2 regions of the Stenotrophomonas sp. STEN021 genome follow, and region 2 is predicted to be linked to the other one. Evidence: riboswitches for the same ligand, from Rfam matches in the RefSeq annotation. Region 2 holds a riboswitch; the other holds the start of a gene.

Region 1 (9,115 bases), on a different contig from region 2:
AGCTCCGTCGTAGCGTATGGGCTCTCTTCTCGCAGGACCAAAAAAATGGAATCGGTAGTCGCACCCCGGCTCATTCGACGACAAGAACTGGAGTATCGGACCGGTTTTCGCAGGTCCACCATCTATGCGGCCATCAAGTCTGGAGGGAAGCGCTTTGATCCTGATTTCCCTCAGCCGGTCAGGACTGGGAAAGGGACGGTGGCATGGCTGGAAGAAGAAGTTGATGCCTGGATTAAGGCTCGCGTGGACGAACGCAATAGCATTTCTCGTTAGTTGTAAGCACTAACTTCACGGCGCTAAAGAAAGGCTAAGTGTTTGTTAAAAGGTGGCATGGGTCATTTTTAATGAGTGTTGTTGTCATTCTTGGCTGGGTGAGATCCGGAATATATATCTTGATTTGATTTGATATATTGATTTGATCTTTGATCTGATCTCTTTTCTGTTTGACTTTGGATGGTTGTGTTTATTTCTGACTATTGTACGGCTGCAATGCGGCTTGCTTCTTCTGGCCAAAAGAGAGTTTTAGTGCTTTGTGTGGTTTGGGAAATTATGGTGATTGAATGATGTTTTGGTTGGGTTATGTGGTGGATCAGCTAAGGGGGCCTTGATTTAGTGATGTTTGACTCTGATGACGACTTTGTTGCCCGGTGGCGTGATAGGGCGCTAGATGTAAATGACGGCGCGATATATATAGGACCGTCGTTTGAATATCCCCGAGATATTTCAAAAATCGATCGCGCAATGCGTGCGATTGCCAACGCAAGGTGGAGCGCGAATACGGATGTGACTCGCCCGGAAACCTGTCATAAAAGTGTTAATTCCGCTGTCAGGGCGATACGGTCTTGCACGAACATTGATTGTCAAGGAATTCGAGATTTTTATGCAGGGCACAAGCTGAGCCCCTATTTCGAGATTTGGGTAGAGGAGAGGACTGGCTTTCAAACCATGGTAATTGCCGAAAGAAGTTGGAATTCCATCGGTATAAATGAATGGTTCTTGAGAATACGTAAGTTGGTAAAGGGTTCTGATTTTACGAAGGCACTTTCTAACCATGAGCGCGGTGCCAGAAAGAACGCTCTTTCACTCACGGAATATATCGATGGGCTCTACGGGCTTTATGCGAGGTTGTGTGTGGTCAGGTTGGATCTTTCTTACAGTCGTGCTCATCGGGATAGCGTAGGTCCTCTAAATCCCAGTCGCGTAAAGGAAGATCTGACTAGCTTTCTACGTTCCGCGAAGTCGGAATTTCCTGCGCTGGTTGGTTATATTTGGAAGCTGGAATACGGGCAGAGTAAGTCCTACCATATTCATTTCATGGCTTTTTTTGACGGGCATAAGGTTTGTAAGGATGTTGTCGTTGGAAATGTGCTTGGCGATCTGTGGCGTGATTTTGTAACCGGTGGTGATGGGGGATACTGGAACTGCAATGCGAAGAAAACCTACTACGAGCGGATATATGGAGTGGGGGTAGGAATGATCGCGCACGATAATATCGAGAGGCGAGCCTCTCTGTTGCGGGCTGCTATGTATTTGGCAAAGGTCGACTATTATGTAAGGCTTAACGAAAAGGGGGTCGGTCGTATATTTGGGAAAGGTCAACTGCCTGAGCGGCGAGCGAACAAAGTGGGGCGAAAGCGTAAGGCGGGCCCATGCGACGGCTTTTAGGTGCAGTTTCAGGTGCGCATTCTTCGCGTGTTTAACGGTCTCGCCACAATCCTGATGAATTCGGATTTTATAGTTGCGTCCTGGTTGGTCCAGCGTCTCAGCAGCTGCGTAGGGTTCGTACTTTTTCCTGCTTTGCTTTTTCCAAGTTGCGCTGGTCGATCGAAGGATTCTTGATATGATTCTTCGGAGGATAGGCCTAGTCGTCTAACCCATTCCCTATCGTCTATTTGTTCTTCGGGTGCGGGTTCAGTCATTATTGGGAGCAGGACGTGCCAAACGTCCTGCTTCGTCTGATGCGAATTGTCTTCCATCTTATTTAGTTCTTCGATGATCCGTTCTTTCAGGCGTGCGGTCTTGGCGGCTGCGTGTCGTCCACCTCTAGCCGATCGCTCTTGCTTCGTTTCATGCCCGCTAGACATACCCAGATAGTAATTGCATCTGGTCAGAGCAGCCCAAGCTCGCTCGTGGTCAGGTAGTTCATATGCTCGGATGGCTTCGAACCAGAGCGCGATCGCTGCTCGTATCAATACGTAAACTTCAGGCAGATAGCCCTTGGTTTTTAAGAACTCGAAGTCGTCGTCCAGTCGGGTGGCTGTATCGGGGTCATCGATTACTCCAGCGTAGATAGCTTCCCACTCACTTTCGAAAGTTACGTCCTTGTTAAGTAACGGTACGCGTACTTTATAGATTATCTGAATCTGCTCCTTTGCATGTGTTAGGCATGCATCAAGCGTGGGTGTCTTTTCAGTGGTTCGGAACGTTCCGTGTTCGTGCATTTTGTTGCTGCCGGTAGTTGCTATGGGCCAAATGGCAATTGAAGGGGTGTTGCTGGTAGGATTTTTTTGTCGCAAGCCGCAAAGCGATGATGACAAGAGTTGGAGTTCGGAATTCTAATGAACAGCTGATCGGCAGTGGCTGGGTCGGCGTTGTCGTTGTCGCGTCAAGCTTTGCCAGGGGCGGCTTTGACCGTTGAATCAACGCTCGGGGGGACGTCGGATCACCAGCAAGGCCCGGCAAGCCTACAAATTCATCGATGCGCATCGGGACGAGTTCAGTATCCCGATGATGTGTCGTCTGCTTGGGGTTGCTCGAGCCGGTTACTACGCATAGCGTGAACATCCGATTTCCGATCGAGCTCAAGAAGATGCGCGGTTGCTTCGCTTGATACGTGTGAACGGATTACGCGCGCTGTATGGCTATCTCATATGGCACATCCCCGCTTCAAAGCCATATGTCTTGATCCCTAATTTGCTCCAGCGTCAGTTCAGCGTATCGCGCCCAAACGAGTAAGGGTTGACGGATATCACTTGCATCCGCGCGTGGCAGAGTTGGCTGTACCTTGCTGTTGTTTTGGTATTTTCTCAGGCAGGTTTGTTGGTTGGGCTGTCAGACCAACGGTTCACTGAGAACTTGTTCTGGATGCCGTGATGAAAGTCGTGCGCAGCTGACGTCCTCGCAAAACCCTGGTCCACTCAGATCAAGGCTCGCAGTACGGAAGTGATTCATGGCGGCGTTTCTGCACAGACAACTACCTTGAGCCAAGCATGAGCAGACGTGCCAACTGCTGAGACAACGCGGTCGCTGAGTCCTTCTTCGGCAGTTTGAAAAAGGAACGGATAAAAAACGCATCTACGCGAATCGTGACTTGGCGACCTCGGACATATCCGACTCCATCGATGGGATTTACAACCCCTAGACGCCGCCACAGCCATCTGGGCGGGGCAGTCCTGACGAGTTCGAGGCGGCGCATCGCCACCCTCGGTCAGTTGTCCACTAAACCCTGGGAACTCCACTACACAGTAGTCCGCACACGCTCATGCCAAGCAGACATCGGTGCGTAGAGGTACTGCTGCTGCAGTCACGGTCGCCGGTTTCTGAGTCTCGCTGCTTCCGTTTTTTGGAGTATGTCTCCGAGCGCCCGAAGCCCGATTGAGTGCCAAGTCAAAACGAGGGTCGACATGCAGCTGTCGACCCTCTTGTTTCCGTTTACGCCTTCCATGGCGTTGTGGCTTAGTTTGCCTTGCTGTTGTAACGCAGGGTCAGCTGGTACTCGCGGCCCGGCTGGTTGTACCAGGCAACGGTTTCGTACTCGCGGTCGAACACGTTGGCGGCCTTGGCCTGCAGGCTCCAGGCATCGTTGATGGCGTACTCAACGCGCACATCCATGGTGCCGTAGCCAGCCAGACGCACGCTGTTGGCAGCGTTGTCGAAGCGGTGGCTACTGCCGGCGGCGGTCACGCCCAGACGCAGCGGGCCGAAGCTCTTGTCCACGTCCAGACGGCCGCTGGTGCGCGCGCGGCGGGCCAGCAGGTTGTCATAGGTAGCAGCGCCGGAGGTGTGGTCGCGCGGGTCGGTGAAGCTGGCCTGGGCGTTGATGTCGAAACCGGCCAGCGACAGGTAGCCGGTCAGCTCGGCGCCGCGGATGCGGGCTTCGGCAACGTTGACCAGGTCGAAGTTGCTGTCATAGCCGATCAACTGGTCGACGCGGGTTTCATAGGCGTTGAAGGTCCAGTTCCAGTTGTCGGCGTACTGCGCGATGCCGAGGTTCAGGCTCTTGGATTCTTCCGGCTTCAGGTTCGGGTTGCTGAAGCCCGGGTAGTACAGGTCGTTGAAGGTCGGTGCCTTGAAGCCGGTGCCGGCGCTGGCGGTCAGGCGGAAGCCATTGCCGAAGGCAAAGCCGTAGCCCAGGCTGCCGGTGGTGTGGTTGCCGAACTGCTCGTTGTCGTCGTTGCGCACGCTGGCCTGCAGCGAGTGCGCGCCGAACTGGCCCTGGTACTCGGCAAACACGCCAAGGTTGTCGCGCTGGTCGATGTCGAAGGCGGTGGAGCTGGTGACCTTGTCGTTCTGCCAATCAGCGCCAGCGGTGATCTGCTGGCCTTCGGCGAAGCTGAAGTCGCCCTGCACACTGGCGGTGTCGCGGCGGGTATCGAAGGCGCTGGCGAAGCTGCGGGTGCCAGTGCTGGCATCCGCAAAGTAGTTGTCGGCCTGGTCGCGGTTGCGGCCAACCTGTGCGCTCAGGCGGAAGCGCTCGGATGCAGCCCAGGCGAGCTTGGCACCGTAGACCTGCTGGCGGTTGTCGGCTTCGTTGCCGCCGAAGATGCTGCCGTCGTATTCGTTGAAGCTGTCGGCGTTGAGCACATGGCCTTCCAGGCTCAGCGTGTCGGTCAGGGCATAGCCACCGCGCACGTTGATGGAGGTGTTGCGGTAGCCATCGCGGTCCGGCTCATCGGCGAAGCAGCCAGCGCCCCAGCCAGCGGCGGTGCCGCGGCAGGCGTTGATGCCGTCGGTCTTCTGGTAGCCGCCCTGGGCCGAGATCCAGCCGCGCTCACCGCGGTTGCTGAAGCCGGCGCTGACCTGGCGCAGGTTGTTGCTGCCGGCGGTGATCGCCAGGTTCTGCTGCAGGCCCTGGCCAGCGTTGCGGGTGAAGATCTGGATCACGCCGCCGATGGCCTCGGAGCCGTACAGGCTCGAACGCGGGCCCCGCACGATTTCAATGCGCTCGATCTGGTCAACCGGCAGGTCCTGCAGGGCGGCCATGCCGCTGGTGGCCGAGGCCACGCGCACGCCGTCCACAAGCACCAGCACCTGGTTGGAGTTGCTGCCGCGCAGGAACAGCGAGGTGATCTTGCCGTTGCCGCCCTGGTTGGCGAAGTCCAGGCCCGCGCGGCCGCGCAGCAGGTCCTGCAGCGAGTTGGCCTGGCTGTGGTCGATCTGCGCACGGTCGATGACCTGCACCGGCACCACGCTGTTCTCGATGGAGATCGGGGTACGGGTGGCGGTGACGGTGACGTCGTCCAGTTCGGTTGGTGCGTTCTGCGCGGCAGCAACGCCCGGCAATGCCAGGGCAAGGGCGAGCGAAAGGGTGTGGTAAGACAGTTTCATGGAAGCTCCTGGGCCTGCACGCTCCCGCGCAGGCGGATTGGGGAGGCTGCCAGAAGAGGGAGAAGACGGAGGCGGCGCACACGGCGCTACAGCCGCCGCCATGCCCTCCGCATCGCAACCAGTCGGCTTCCGGGCCGGTCTCCGGACTCGCAGGCGAGGCGGCGTGGGCCGCTTCCGTCCAGACGCCTTCCCGTGCCGTGCACAGTGGCGCCATGTCTGGACTTGTCCTGCTTACCGTTGCGGGGGCAGTGCCGGAATGGCGACATGCTGGAGTTCCAGCAGTGCGCGGCACCGGCTTCCCGTTTCAACCGACCGGCAATGCCGGTCGGTCACCCGAAAGTGCGCGCATTCTATGCCATTGCCGCCAGCGTTGCCGGAATGGGCGGCAACGGCCGGCATGGCGCGGACTCTGTAACCGGGGTTCAAGGTAGCCCGGGTAAGCGCATGCGCACCCGGGAAGTGCAGGGCGCCGCAGGCCTGCAGCGGTGCTGCAATCTCGTTCCCCGGCTGCGCTGCGCTTACCCGGGCTACGTGTTGCATGAGTTCGATTTGATTGGGGGCTGGCGAAACAAGCCCTGCGCAGCACTGTTGCCGAGTGGCTAGAATGCGCGCTGCAAACGCAGTATCGGAAGTGTCGTGACAGAAACATGGTACGGGCAGGCCTGCGGCCAGCCTTCGCAGGAATACCGGCAGCGCGCCCTGCTGCGCCAGCGCCAGCTGACCAAGCCGGAAGGCGCCCTGGGTCGTTTGGAGACATTGGCCGTTGAACTGGCTGCGCTGCAAGGCGTGGATCAGCCGGTGGCGCAGCGTGTGCCGGTGGTGGTGTTCGCAGGCGACCACGGCGTGACCGCGCAGGGCGTGTCGGCTTACCCGGCCGAAGTGACGGTGCAGATGCTGCACAACTTCGCCGGCGGCGGTGCTGCCATTGCGGTGCTGGCGCGCGAACTGGGCCTGCCACTGCACGTATGGGATGTGGGCAGCCGCGCCACCACAGCGATTGCCGGCGTGGTCAGTGCCAAGACCCTGCATGGTACTGCTGACTTCAGCGCAGGCCCGGCGATGTCGGCAGTCGATCTGGACTCTGCCTTCGATGCGGGTCGCCGCGCGGTGGAGGCTGCCTGCGCCGATGGTGCGGATTTGTTGGTGTTCGGCGAGATGGGCATCGGCAACACCACCGCTGCGAGTGCCATCGCTGCCGTACTTGGCCCGTTGCCATTGGACGAGTTGGTTGGCGCCGGTACTGGCCTTGACGCGGTGCGCATGGTTCAGAAGAAGAATCTGATCGCACGCGCGCTGAGCCTGCATGGTGACGCGATCAACACGGCCGAGTCGCCCGCGTACGAAGCATTGCAACGTGTAGGTGGATTGGAGATCGCTGCGATAACTGCGGCGATGATCGCCGCTGCGCAACGGCGCATCCCGGTGCTGGTGGATGGCTTCATCGTCTCTGCGGCAGCGTTGGCGGCAGTCCGCATCAATCCCAGCCTGCGGCCGTGGCTGCTGTTCTCGCACCAGTCGGCCGAGCGTGGTCACATCCGCCTGTTGGAGGCATTGCAGGCGCAGCCACTGCTGTCACTGGACCTGCGCCTTGGCGAAGGCTCCGGTGCCGCGCTCGCGTTGCCGCTGGTACGCATGGCCTGTGCCCTGCACAACAGCATGGCGACGTTCGCCGAGGCAGCTGTTGCCGACCGCGGTGGCGGCCGATGATTCTTGATCTGATGCGGCACGCCTCCACCGGGCGTGCCGGCCACCTGGACGGACGTACCGATCCGCCTTTGATCGAAGGCGCGATGGACACGCTGTACCGCTGCCATGCCGGCATTGGCTGGAGCCGGGTGATCACTTCACCGCGTCGGCGCGCGCTGGATACCGCGCATGCATTGGTGGCTGGCAGCAACCAGTTCTGCGAGATCCATCCGGACTGGGCCGAGCTCGACTTCGGCGATTGGGACGGGCTGCATTTTGACGAAGTTCCTGCCGATCAGCTTGCTGGCTTCTACAGCGAACCGCACGATGTGGTGCCGCCCAACGGCGAGTCCTGGCAGCAGTTCCAGGCGCGTGTGGAAGCGCAGTTGCATCGCTTGGTGGACGAAGACGATGGCGACGGCCAGCCGGTGCTGGTGGTCAGCCATGCCGGCGTGTTGCGGCTGGTGGTGTCGCGCGTCTGTGGGATGAGCCTGTCCTCGCTGTGGGCGATGCGCATCGATTACGGCACCCGTGTGCGCCTGCGCGTGGAGCGTGGCGAAGACGGCCAGTTGTGGGGTGAACTGCTGGAGTTGCGACAACCATGATTGGACGCCGCCTGATCCTTGCCATTCAATTCCTGACCCGGCTGCCGACACCGCAGGTGCGCGACTTCCGCCAGGAGGACCTGAGCAGGTCGGCGGTGTACTACCCCTTGGTTGGCGCCATTATCGGCGTCCTGCTGGCGCTGCCGCTGTATGGCCTGTCGGATCGGCCATGGCTGGCAGGTGCGCTGACCTTGTTGATGTGGGTATGGGTGACAGGCGCGCTGCATCTGGATGGCCTGGGCGACGTTGCCGATGCCTTCGGTGCCGCCCATCGCAATCCGCAGCGCTTCCTGGAAGTGCTCAAGGATCCGCGTATGGGCGTGTTCGGCGTGGTCACGCTGATCATGCAGCTGCTGCTCAAGTTCGTGTTGTTGACCGAGCTCGCGGTGGGCCCGTTGTGGTTCGGCATCGTGCTGGTGCCGGCGTGGGCGCGCTGGGGCACCTTGTGGTGGAGCCAGCGCATACCGTCGCTGCACGCTGATGGTATGGGCGAGCGCTTCTCCTGGCAGCTGCGACCGTCGGCGATGTGGTTGTGGGCAGTGTTGCTTGCCGGGATCAGCGTGGTGTTTGCGTGGCCGCTGTTGACGGCATTGCTGCTGGTGCCGCTGGTAGCGCTGTGGTGGAAGCGCAAGCTGGGTGGCATCTCCGGCGATGGGCTGGGTGCAAGCGTGGAAGTAGTGGAGACCTTGCTGATGCTGGCGCTGGTAGTCCTCGCACCGCTAGCCACTGGATTTGTGGGAGTGTTGTAGGAGCGGCGTAAACCGCGAAGCCACAGCTGCATCCGGAGGCATGTAACTCGAACCACCTGCGCCCATTGCTGTGCGACCTGATGGATAGCGAGCTTCGCGGTTTACGCCGCTCCTACAAAAGCCGCCCGCCGTTCCCACAAAAACTGATGCTCCGCTTCAATCCTCGAAGCGGATCTCGGTGGTCTCTTCTTCGTCGGCATCGGCCTGCATATGCGTTTCATGCACCGGCCCGGCCTGCTGTTCCGCGCGCGTGGTGGGCAGGGCGCCGGCGGCGACTTCATACTCCGCCACCAGTTGCTGGCGACGCGCCTCGGGTATTTCCTGCCAATGGCAGCCGACCAAGGCGCCTTCCAGCGAATACAGCAGGTTGAGGCTGGGCTTGAAGCCAGCGCGGCGTACTTTCATGAACGCTGCAACCGGGCCAATCGCACTCAAATCCTGCTCGCTGCGCAAACCAACCTGACGCAGCCAGGCTGCACTCTTGGGGCCGATGTTGCGCAGCTTGGGTGCGCTCATTGCAGCGCCTCG
Region 2 (9,115 bases):
CCAGATCGATGCGCTCGCGCTCGACCAGATCGATGATCTGCTGCTCCTGCTGTTCGCGGTTTTCGGCGTCCACCGGCAAATGATGGAAAGGCACATCGTAGGAACCGGCCAGCGCGGCGAAGTCGTTGTGGTTGGAGGCCACCGCGGCAATATCCACCTTCAGCTGGCGGCTATGGGTGCGGAACAGCAGGTCATTGAGGCAATGGCCCTGCTTGCTGACCAAGACCAGCAAGCGCGCGCGGCGGCGCGCGTCGTGCAACTCCCACTGCATCGCGAACGAGGCGCCCAGCTCCTGCAGGCGCGCGCGCACCAACGGCTCATCACCGGCCTTGCGCATGTCGAAGTGCACGCGCAGGAAGAAGCGACCACTTTCATCGTCACCAAACTGCTGGGCATCAAGGATGTTGCAGCCCGTCTCGAACAGCAGGCCGGACACGCCGTAGACGATACCGGTGCGGTCAGGGCAGGAAAGGGTCAGGATGAAATCAGGACGCATGGCCAACAACATTTATCAGTGGGGTCGTGGAAAGTAACCGTTCCAGTCGATTTCCAGCAAAGACAGTTGCAGCTGACACGGTTTGTCCGTCGACCTGCTCAGTGCGGATGCACCGTCAACGCCACCAGCCGCATCACCAGGGGCCGCACCACCAGTACGCAGCAGAAGGCGGTCGGCATCGCCAGGCAATAGGCGGACAGCACCCGCGCCGGGAACTGGCCATCGATGCCGGCATTGGCGGCGGTGATCACCAGACACATCAGCATGGCCATGATCGAGGCCATGAAGAACGCGAAAACAACAGGCGTGGCGCGCGCATGCAATTTCCAGCGGGCAACGGCGACGGAACGGGGGTCTGGCATCCAGCGAGGTCCATGCATGCAGCAATCAGGCGCTGCGGGCCGGGCACGATAGTCGGCGGGCCGGGGGACGGCTAGATCGCGTCGGCTTGGGGCTTTATAAAGATTTACTTTGTAATCCTCCCGGAAAATGCCACCTGGCATGAACATCCTCCACGCCATCCGCAGCTTCATCCGCACCGCCGACGCCGGCAGTCTGGCCGGCGCCGCGCGCACCCTGGGCATCAGTGCCGCAGCTGTGGGCCAGAACATCGCACGCCTGGAAGCGCACCTGGGCATACGCCTGTTCAACCGCACCACCCGCCAGCTGGCCCTGACCGAACGCGGGGCGCTGTATCTGGCGCAGGTGCGGCATATTGAACGCGACCTGCAACGCGCGCAGGCAGCGGTGACCGATCCCGACGCCATACCGTCAGGCCGGCTACGCATCGCCAGTAGCGCGGCGTTCGGCCGCCACGTGCTCGCGCCGTTGCTACCAGCCCTGCAGCAGCGCTATCCACGCCTGGAAATGGAGCTGCTGCTGGCCGACCGCAGCGTCGATCACGCCCATGAGGACGTGGATGTCAGCATCCGCATCGAACCGCAACTGGAAGAGGGATTGGTGGCACGGCCCATCGCGCAGGTGCCGTTCGTGTTCTGTGCCGCACCGGCGTATCTGGCCATTGCCGGCCTCCCGCGTACCCCCGAAGAGCTGCGCGAGCATCGCTGCCTGTTGTTCCGCTACCCACTGGATGGGCGCTACCTGCGCTGGGGTTTCGTCCGCGACGGCCTGCGCTTTGATGCCGAAGTGCAACCGGCCTTGGTCAGTGACGATATCGATGCACTGGCAGCGATGGCGGCCCGCGGCGGCGGCGTCACCCGTTTGGCAGCCTTCGTCGCCGCACCGTATCTGGCCCGCGGCGAACTGCAGGCCTTGTTCCAGAGCGAGTCCGCTACCGATGTACACGCCTCGCCGGAGCCGATGCGCTTGTTCCTGTGCGTCAGCGACCGCCGCGACCGGACCCCGAAAGTGCGCTCGCTGCTGCAGCACATCCTCGATGCCCTGCCGCCGGCCTGGCGCATCGACATCGACCACGCCTGAGCGCCAGCGGTCGCGCCGCTGGCGCCTTCGCCGAAAGTCAGCCCTGCCTGGCGAGCTTGAACAGCCCACGCGCCTCATGCGGCTCGCTACGCAGATACTGCGGTGCAACCGTCACCTGCGCACCCAGCGCCGCGGCGGCATGCCAAGGCCAGCGTGGGTCATACAGAATGCCGCGGGCGATACCAATCGCGTCGGCCTTGCCTTCAAGCAGAATTTCCTCGGCATGCACCGGCTCGGTGATCAGGCCCACCGCGATCACCGGCGTGCCGATTTCCGCCTTGATCGCCGCAGCCTGCGGCACCTGGTAGCCGGGCTCGACCGGAATCTGCTGGCGCGGATCAAGTCCGCCGCTGGAAACATGCAGGAAATCATTGCCGCGTGCCTCCAGCGCCTTGGCCAGCACGATGCTCTGCGCGACATCCCAACCGCCGTCCACCCAATCGGTGGCGGAGATGCGCACACCCAGGGCCACATTGGCCGGCACCACCGCACGCACCGCATCGAATACCCGCAGCAGCAAGCGCATGCGATTCTCCAGCGAGCCGCCATACGCGTCATCACGCTGGTTGCTCAGTGGCGACAGGAACTGATGCAGCAGGTAGCCATGCGCGGCGTGCAGCTCGATCAGATCCAAACCCAGGCGTACTGCGCGCTGGGAGGCTGCAACAAAGTCCTCAACTACCGCATCGATGCCGGCACTGTCCAAGGCTTCAGGCGTCGGGTCACCTGCCTTGAACGGCAGCGCCGATGGGGCCAGCACCTGCCAGCCATGTTCCTGATCCGGGGCTATCGCACCACCGCCGTCCCATGGACGTGCGGTGGACGCCTTGCGCCCGGCATGTGCCAGCTGCACGCCGATCGGCATGTTCGACCAGCGTCGCGTCGATGCCAGCACCTTGCCCAGGGCCGCCTCGGTGGCATCGTCCCACAACCCCAGATCGGCCCAACTGATGCGCGCACGCGGCTCGACCGCGGTGGCTTCGATGATCAACAGACCGGCGCCGGACTGTGCAAGCTGGCCGAGGTGGATCGTATGCCAATCGGTCGCCTGCCCGTCCTGTGCCGAGTACTGGCACATCGGCGCGATCACGATGCGGTTGGCAAGAGACAGCGGACCTAGCGACAACGGTGAGAAAAGCGTGCTCACGTGGGAGACGTCCATCAACAGTGGGGCGCTCATTGCACGCCGTAGCAGGCCCTGATTCAACCGGGGTGATGGATCACTGCGTCTTGGTACCGTCCAACAGGAAGGCAAGTGCCTGGGCGCACGGCATTTCCACCTTCAGCGACAGCAGGTGATCGGCACGGGTGCGGCCGAGGTTGACCGCGGCTATCGGCAAACCGGCCTTGGCGGCGGCATCGACGAAGCGGAAACCCGAGTACACCATCAACGACGAACCCAACACCAACACCGCATCGGAACGCTGCAGGTGCTCGTGCACCGCCGCGACGCGCTCACGCGGCACGTTCTCGCCGAAGAACACCACGTCCGGCTTCAACACGCCGCCACATGCGTCACAGGCAGGCACGCTGAAAGCGGAGAAATCGGCTTCCAGATCGGCATCACCATCGGGCGCGATGCCCGCTTCCAGTACGTCCCAACCGGGGTTGGCATCCAGCAGACGTTGCTGCAGCAACTCGCGCGAACTGCGTGCTTCGCAGCCCATGCAGCGCACCTGGTCCAGCCGACCGTGCAGATCGATAACGGTCTGGCTGCCCGCTGCCTGATGCAGGCAATCCACGTTCTGGGTCAGCAGCAGCTCGATGCGACCATCGGCCTCCAATGCAGCCAGCGCATGGTGCGTGCCATTGGGCAGCGCGTGGCCGAAGCGCGGCCAGCCCAGCAGGCTGCGCGCCCAGTAACGCTTGCGGGTTGCATCCTCGCCCATGAAGGCCTGGTAGGTCACCGGCGGTGTGCGCTTCCATTGGCCATCGCTGTCGCGGTAGTCGGGAATGCCGGAATCAGTGCTGCAACCAGCACCGGTGACGATGAACAGGCGCCGGTGACCGGCAATGAACTGCGGCAGCTTGGTGATCACTGCCGGCGATAAGCGCCCTGCCTGTGCCGATGAAGTGGTCACCGTCGTGCAGCTCAGGCCTGCACTGGCAACGCCGGCACAGCGGTTGGATGACCTTCGCCATCGAGCGCGATCATCACGAAGCTGCCCTTGGTGCAGAGCTCACGCTCACCGCTGTGCAGGTCTTCGGCAATCAGCTCGACTTCCACATGCATCGAGCTGCGGCCGACCTGGACCACCCGGCCGATGGTTTCCACCATCTGCCCGATGCGGATCGGCAGTTTGAAATCGACCTGGTCCGAGCGTGCGGTCACCACGGTGCAACGGGAATAGCGCGCGGCGGCAAGGAAGGCCGCCTTGTCCATCCAGGCCAACGCCTGGCCGCCGAACAGCGTGCCCATATGGTTGGCGTGGTTGGGAAATACGATTTCCGCCATGCGGACTTCGACCGGCGGATTGGTGTTGACGATGGGGGTCATGGGGGTATCACCTGTAAGTTGGCGCCGATGATACGCCCGCAAAGCTGTGCAGCTTGTGTACGCAGCTGCAGATAGCTTTTGCAGGAGCGGCGTGAGCCGCGAAGCCGATAAAGGCTCAGAAGCCTGCAAAGCCCCCCTCCCCAACTCTCCCCTGCGCTTCGCGCAAGGGAGGGAGACAAACGCGCTCCCCTTCACCTGCGGCGAAAGGGAGGGAGTCAATCAGAACGCCATATCGAACGCGACTTCGCCCTGCACGCCCACCTGGTAGGCAGAGGCGCGGCGCTCGAAGAAGTTGGTCAGTTCCTGCACGTCCTGCAGCTCCATGAACGGCAGCGGGTTGCGCACGTTGTATTTCTTGGCCATGCCCAGCTTCAGGAAATGGTTGTCGGCGCAGTGCTGCAGGTACTCGCGCATGTCGCGGGTGGAGATGCCGGCCACGCCACCGGACAGCACGTCCTCGGCGAACTGCACTTCACAATCGATGGCCTCCTCCAGCATCTGGTAGACCTCCTGCTCCATCTTCGCGTCGAACAGGTCGGGCTCTTCGGCGCGGATCTTGCGCACGCACTCGAACGCGAACTCCATGTGGCAGCTCTCGTCACGGAACACCCAATTGGTGCCCGAGGCCAGGCCCGGCAGCAGGCCGCGCGAACGGAAGTAGTACACGTAGGCGAAGGCGGCAAAGAAGAACAGGCCTTCGATGCAGGCAGCAAAGCAGATCTGGTTGAGCAGGAACTGGCGACGGTCGTCGCGGGTTTCCAGGCGCTTGGTTTCCTGCAACGCGTCGATCCACTTGAAGCAGAACGCCGCCTTCTTCTTGATCGAATCGATGTTCTCCACCGCGGCGAAGGCCTTGAAGCGCTCTTCCGGGTCCGGCAGGTAGTTGTCCAGCAGGGTCAGATAGAACTGCACGTGCAGTGCTTCTTCGTACAGCTGGCGCGACAGGTACATGCGCGCTTCCGGCGCATTGAGGTGCTGGTACAGGTTCAGCACCAGGTTGTTCGACACGATCGAGTCACCGGTGGCGAAGAACGCGACCAGGCGGTGGATCAGGTGCTGGTCGGCCGGCGACATCTTCTGGTGCAGGTCGGTGATGTCGATCTGGAAATTGATCTCCTCCACCGTCCAGGTGTTCTTGATCGCGTTGCGGTACATCTCGTAGAAGTCCGGGTAACGCATCGGACGCAGGGTCAGCTCGAAACCGGGATCGAGCAGCATTTGGCGGGATTCATTGGACATGGGGGTTTCTCCTTTCCCTTCTCCCTGCGGGAGAAGGTGGCGCGCAGCGCCGGATGAGGGTTGGTTCCTGGGGGTTGGCGCTACGTGCTGCTAAGAGCGACCTCACCCCAACCCCTCTCCCGCGGGCGGGAGAGGGGCTTTGAGCGTTACTGGCAGGCTTCGCAGGCTTCCGGGTTTTCCAGCGAGCAGGCCACGGCTTCCACCGGGGTGTAGCTGCTGACCGTGGTCTTGGCGATCTTGGTGGCCGGACGCGAGCGCAGGTAATACGTGGTCTTGATGCCCTGCTTCCAGGCGTACATGTACATGGACGACATCGCGCCGATGTTCGGGCTTTCCATGAACAGGTTGAGCGAGGCCGACTGGTCGATATAAGCACCGCGCGCGGCGGCCATGTCGATCAGCGAACGCATCGGCAGTTCCCATGCGGTGCGGTAGATGTGGCGCAGGGTTTCCGGGATCTGCTGCAGGCTCTGGATGGAACCGTCGGCCAGCTTGATCGCATCACGCACTTCCGGCGTCCACAGGCCCAGCTGCTTCAACTCGGCCACCAGGTGGCGGTTGATCTGCAGGAAGTCGCCAGACAGGGTTTCGCGCTTGAACAGGTTGGAGACCTGCGGTTCGACGCACTCGTAGCAACCGGCGATGGAAGCGATGGTCGCGGTCGGCGCGATCGCGATCATCAGCGAGTTGCGCAGGCCATGCTGCTTGATGCGCTCACGCAGTGCGTCCCAGCGCGCGGTGTCTTCCGGCACCACATTCCAGGCGTCGAACTGCAGCTCGCCATGGGAGGCGCGGGTGTCGTTGAACGAGGGGTGCTTGCCGCGTTCCTGGGCCAGTTCGCAGGACACTTCCAGCGCGTGGAAATAGATGGTCTCGGCGATCTTGGTCGACAGCGTGCGTGCTTCGGCAGAGTCGAACGCCAGACGCTTGCGGAAGAACACGTCCTGCAGGCCCATGCAACCCAGGCCCACCGGGCGCCAGCGCAGGTTGCCACGGCGTGCGGTTTCGATCGGGTAGAAGTTCAGGTCGATGACGCGGTCAAGCTGGCGCACGGCCAGGCGCACGGTCTCGGCCAGCTTCTCGAAATCGAAATCGCCATGTGCGTCGAGGTGGTTGCCGAGGTTGATCGAACCCAGGTTGCAGACCGCGGTCTCGTCGTTGGAGGTGATCTCCAGGATCTCGGTGCACAGGTTGGACAGGTGGATCACGTTGCCGGCGCGCAGGGTCTGGTTGCTGGCCAGGTTGCACTTGTCCTTGAACGTCATCCAGCCGTTGCCGGTCTCGGCCAGGGTCCGCATCATCCGCGAGTACAACTTGCGTGCCGACACGGTCTTGCGCGCCTTGCCCTGGGTTTCGGCCTGCACATAAGCCTGCTCGAAGGCCGGGCCAAACAGGTCGGTCAGCTCCGGCACCACGCGCGGATCGAACAGCGACCATTCCTGGTCGACCTCGACGCGCTGCATGAACAGGTCCGGCACCCAGTTGGCCAGGTTGAGGTTGTGGGTGCGGCGCGAATCGTCACCGGCGTTGTCGCGCAATTCGAGGAAGTCCTCGATATCGGCGTGCCAGGTTTCCAGGTACACGCAGGCCGCGCCCTTGCGTTTGCCGCCCTGGTTGACCGCAGCCACCGAGGAATCCAGCGTCTTCAGCCACGGCACGATGCCGTTGGAGTGGCCGTTGGTGGACTTGATCAGCGAGCCGCGCGAACGCACGCGGGTATAGCTGACACCGATGCCGCCGCTGAACTTGGACAGCTGGGCGATATCCGCATAGCGGTCGTAGATGGATTCCAGCGAATCCTGCGGCGAGTCCAGCAGGAAGCACGAGGACAGCTGCTCGTGGCTGGTGCCGGCATTGAACAGGGTCGGGCTGGACGGCAGGTAGTCCAGGCTGCCCAGGCGCTGGTACAGCGCCAGTGCTTCGGGCACGTCCTCGCTCAGCGCGCTGGCGATGCGCAGGAAGAACTGCTGCGGGGTTTCGATGACCTTGCGCGTATGCGGATGCCGCAGCAGGTAGCGGTCATACATGGTGCGCAGGCCGAAGTAATCGAAGTTCAGGTCGTAGGACGGATCGATCGCGTCGTTGAGCTTGCGTGCATTGACCTGCACGAAGTTGAGCAGGCGGTCGTTGATCAGGCCGACTTCGTGGCCACGGCCGACAGACTGCGAGAACGCATGGATTTCCTGGCCGGAGACTTCCTTGCCGATGAAGTTGGCCAGCAGACGCGCGGCCAAGCGGCCGTACTCGGGTTCTTCGCCGATCAGCAGGGCGGCGGTACGGATCGACAGCTCGTCCAGTTCCTGGGTGCTGGCGCCGTTGTACAGGCCGGAGATGGTGCGTGTGGCCACCCGCATCGGGTCCACCGCGTGCAGACCTTCGCAGCAACGCTGGATGGCGCGGACGATCTTGTTGAGGTCTACCGGCTCGGTGCTGCCATTGCGCTTGGTCACGCTCATGGCGGTGGCGGTCGGCGGCGGGGTCAGTTCAAAACCGGCCTCAGCCGGAGCGACGTCAGTATGAGTGGCAGTCACGACGATGGTGTCCTTGCAAACGTTATGCACGCAGCTCCTGCCCGCGCAGGAAGCAGAGCCGGTACGGAGCAGCGAGCATGGAAGGACGGCGTCGCAGCAGCCGCGACTGCGCGACCCTCGGGTCAACAGCCGTACGGCACCACGTCACCAGCCGTCTTCCCCTCGAAGACACCGCAGCCGGCACCACGCGGTGTGCATCGCGTGGCTGTCGGCAGGTCTTCGGACTCATGGGCAGGAAGGCGGGGGCCTTCTCCTACTCCGCCGCTTCCCAAGGCCTGTGCCTCAGTGCTGTTGGCGGGGTCGTTCCCAATTACCGCTGCGGGGCAGTGCCGGACTAGCCTTGAAGGCATCACCAGCTTCCCTATTAATCCGACGGAAAAATCCCGCCAGAACCGACGGAGCACAAGATAGTGGGGGTGTATTACAGGGTCAACACCAAATCTAGTATTTCTTTGCCAAGCCTTGCGGCACAAGGCTTGGGCTGTCTGCCGCCCGGGCCGGACACTTCAACCTGCTTGAACGGAGTGCGCAGTCAAGCCTTTTGCAGAGTTTTTTTGTAGGAAAACTACCTGCGTTGAATACGTAAATTTCTGATGAAATTTCCGGGTGTGACTTCCGGCCGACGCAGCTCCTGCCACGAGCCGCCAAGCTGGCCGTACCCTCCCGCCACGAGTTCGCCGCCATGCACCTGCTGCCCGTTGCCACACTGCAGATGAAGCACGTGAGCGGCGATGGCGCGACGATGGCGACGCGCGAGCACGGCCGGGACAACAGCATTCCGTTGCCCGCGCGGTAACGCCAGCTTTTGGTAGTGGCGCGCCCAGCGAGGCAGGGGGGGGAACCGGAAAGGCCAATTGCCCCGAAAGGGGGGGCCGAAAAGGGCAGGGGGTGTGGGGGGGGGCGATTGCCCCC

The links. Region 2 has a riboswitch for cobalamin ahead of ACVOL0_RS14410 (ribonucleoside-diphosphate reductase subunit alpha). Riboswitches for the same ligand answer to the same signal wherever they lie in the genome.
Region 1: another riboswitch for cobalamin. It lies ahead of btuB (TonB-dependent vitamin B12 receptor); the one in region 2 lies ahead of ACVOL0_RS14410 (ribonucleoside-diphosphate reductase subunit alpha).

Annotation. Positions count from the first base shown of each region.
Region 1 is NZ_JBRREH010000035.1:1,345-10,459, reverse strand. Features, by position in the region: gene ACVOL0_RS09585 (helix-turn-helix transcriptional regulator) at 46-273, shown strand; gene ACVOL0_RS09580 (YagK/YfjJ domain-containing protein) at 616-1,665, shown strand; gene ACVOL0_RS09575 (hypothetical protein) at 1,674-2,516, opposite strand; gene ACVOL0_RS09570 (hypothetical protein) at 3,129-3,233, shown strand; gene btuB (TonB-dependent vitamin B12 receptor) at 3,676-5,547, opposite strand; cobalamin riboswitch at 5,663-5,899, opposite strand; gene cobT (nicotinate-nucleotide--dimethylbenzimidazole phosphoribosyltransferase) at 6,184-7,254, shown strand; gene ACVOL0_RS09555 (histidine phosphatase family protein) at 7,251-7,838, shown strand; gene cobS (adenosylcobinamide-GDP ribazoletransferase) at 7,835-8,587, shown strand; gene ACVOL0_RS09545 (TfoX/Sxy family protein) at 8,744-9,103, opposite strand; gene ACVOL0_RS09540 (GAF domain-containing protein) at 9,100-9,115, opposite strand, start outside.
Region 2 is NZ_JBRREH010000067.1:18,107-27,221, forward strand. Features, by position in the region: gene purU (formyltetrahydrofolate deformylase) at 1-496, opposite strand, end outside; gene ACVOL0_RS14380 (DUF2798 domain-containing protein) at 595-858, opposite strand; gene ACVOL0_RS14385 (LysR family transcriptional regulator) at 998-1,936, shown strand; gene ACVOL0_RS14390 (NADH:flavin oxidoreductase/NADH oxidase) at 1,974-3,098, opposite strand; gene ACVOL0_RS14395 (NAD-dependent protein deacetylase) at 3,157-4,017, opposite strand; gene ACVOL0_RS14400 (acyl-CoA thioesterase) at 4,029-4,433, opposite strand; gene ACVOL0_RS14405 (ribonucleotide-diphosphate reductase subunit beta) at 4,653-5,672, opposite strand; gene ACVOL0_RS14410 (ribonucleoside-diphosphate reductase subunit alpha) at 5,819-8,128, opposite strand; cobalamin riboswitch at 8,398-8,615, opposite strand.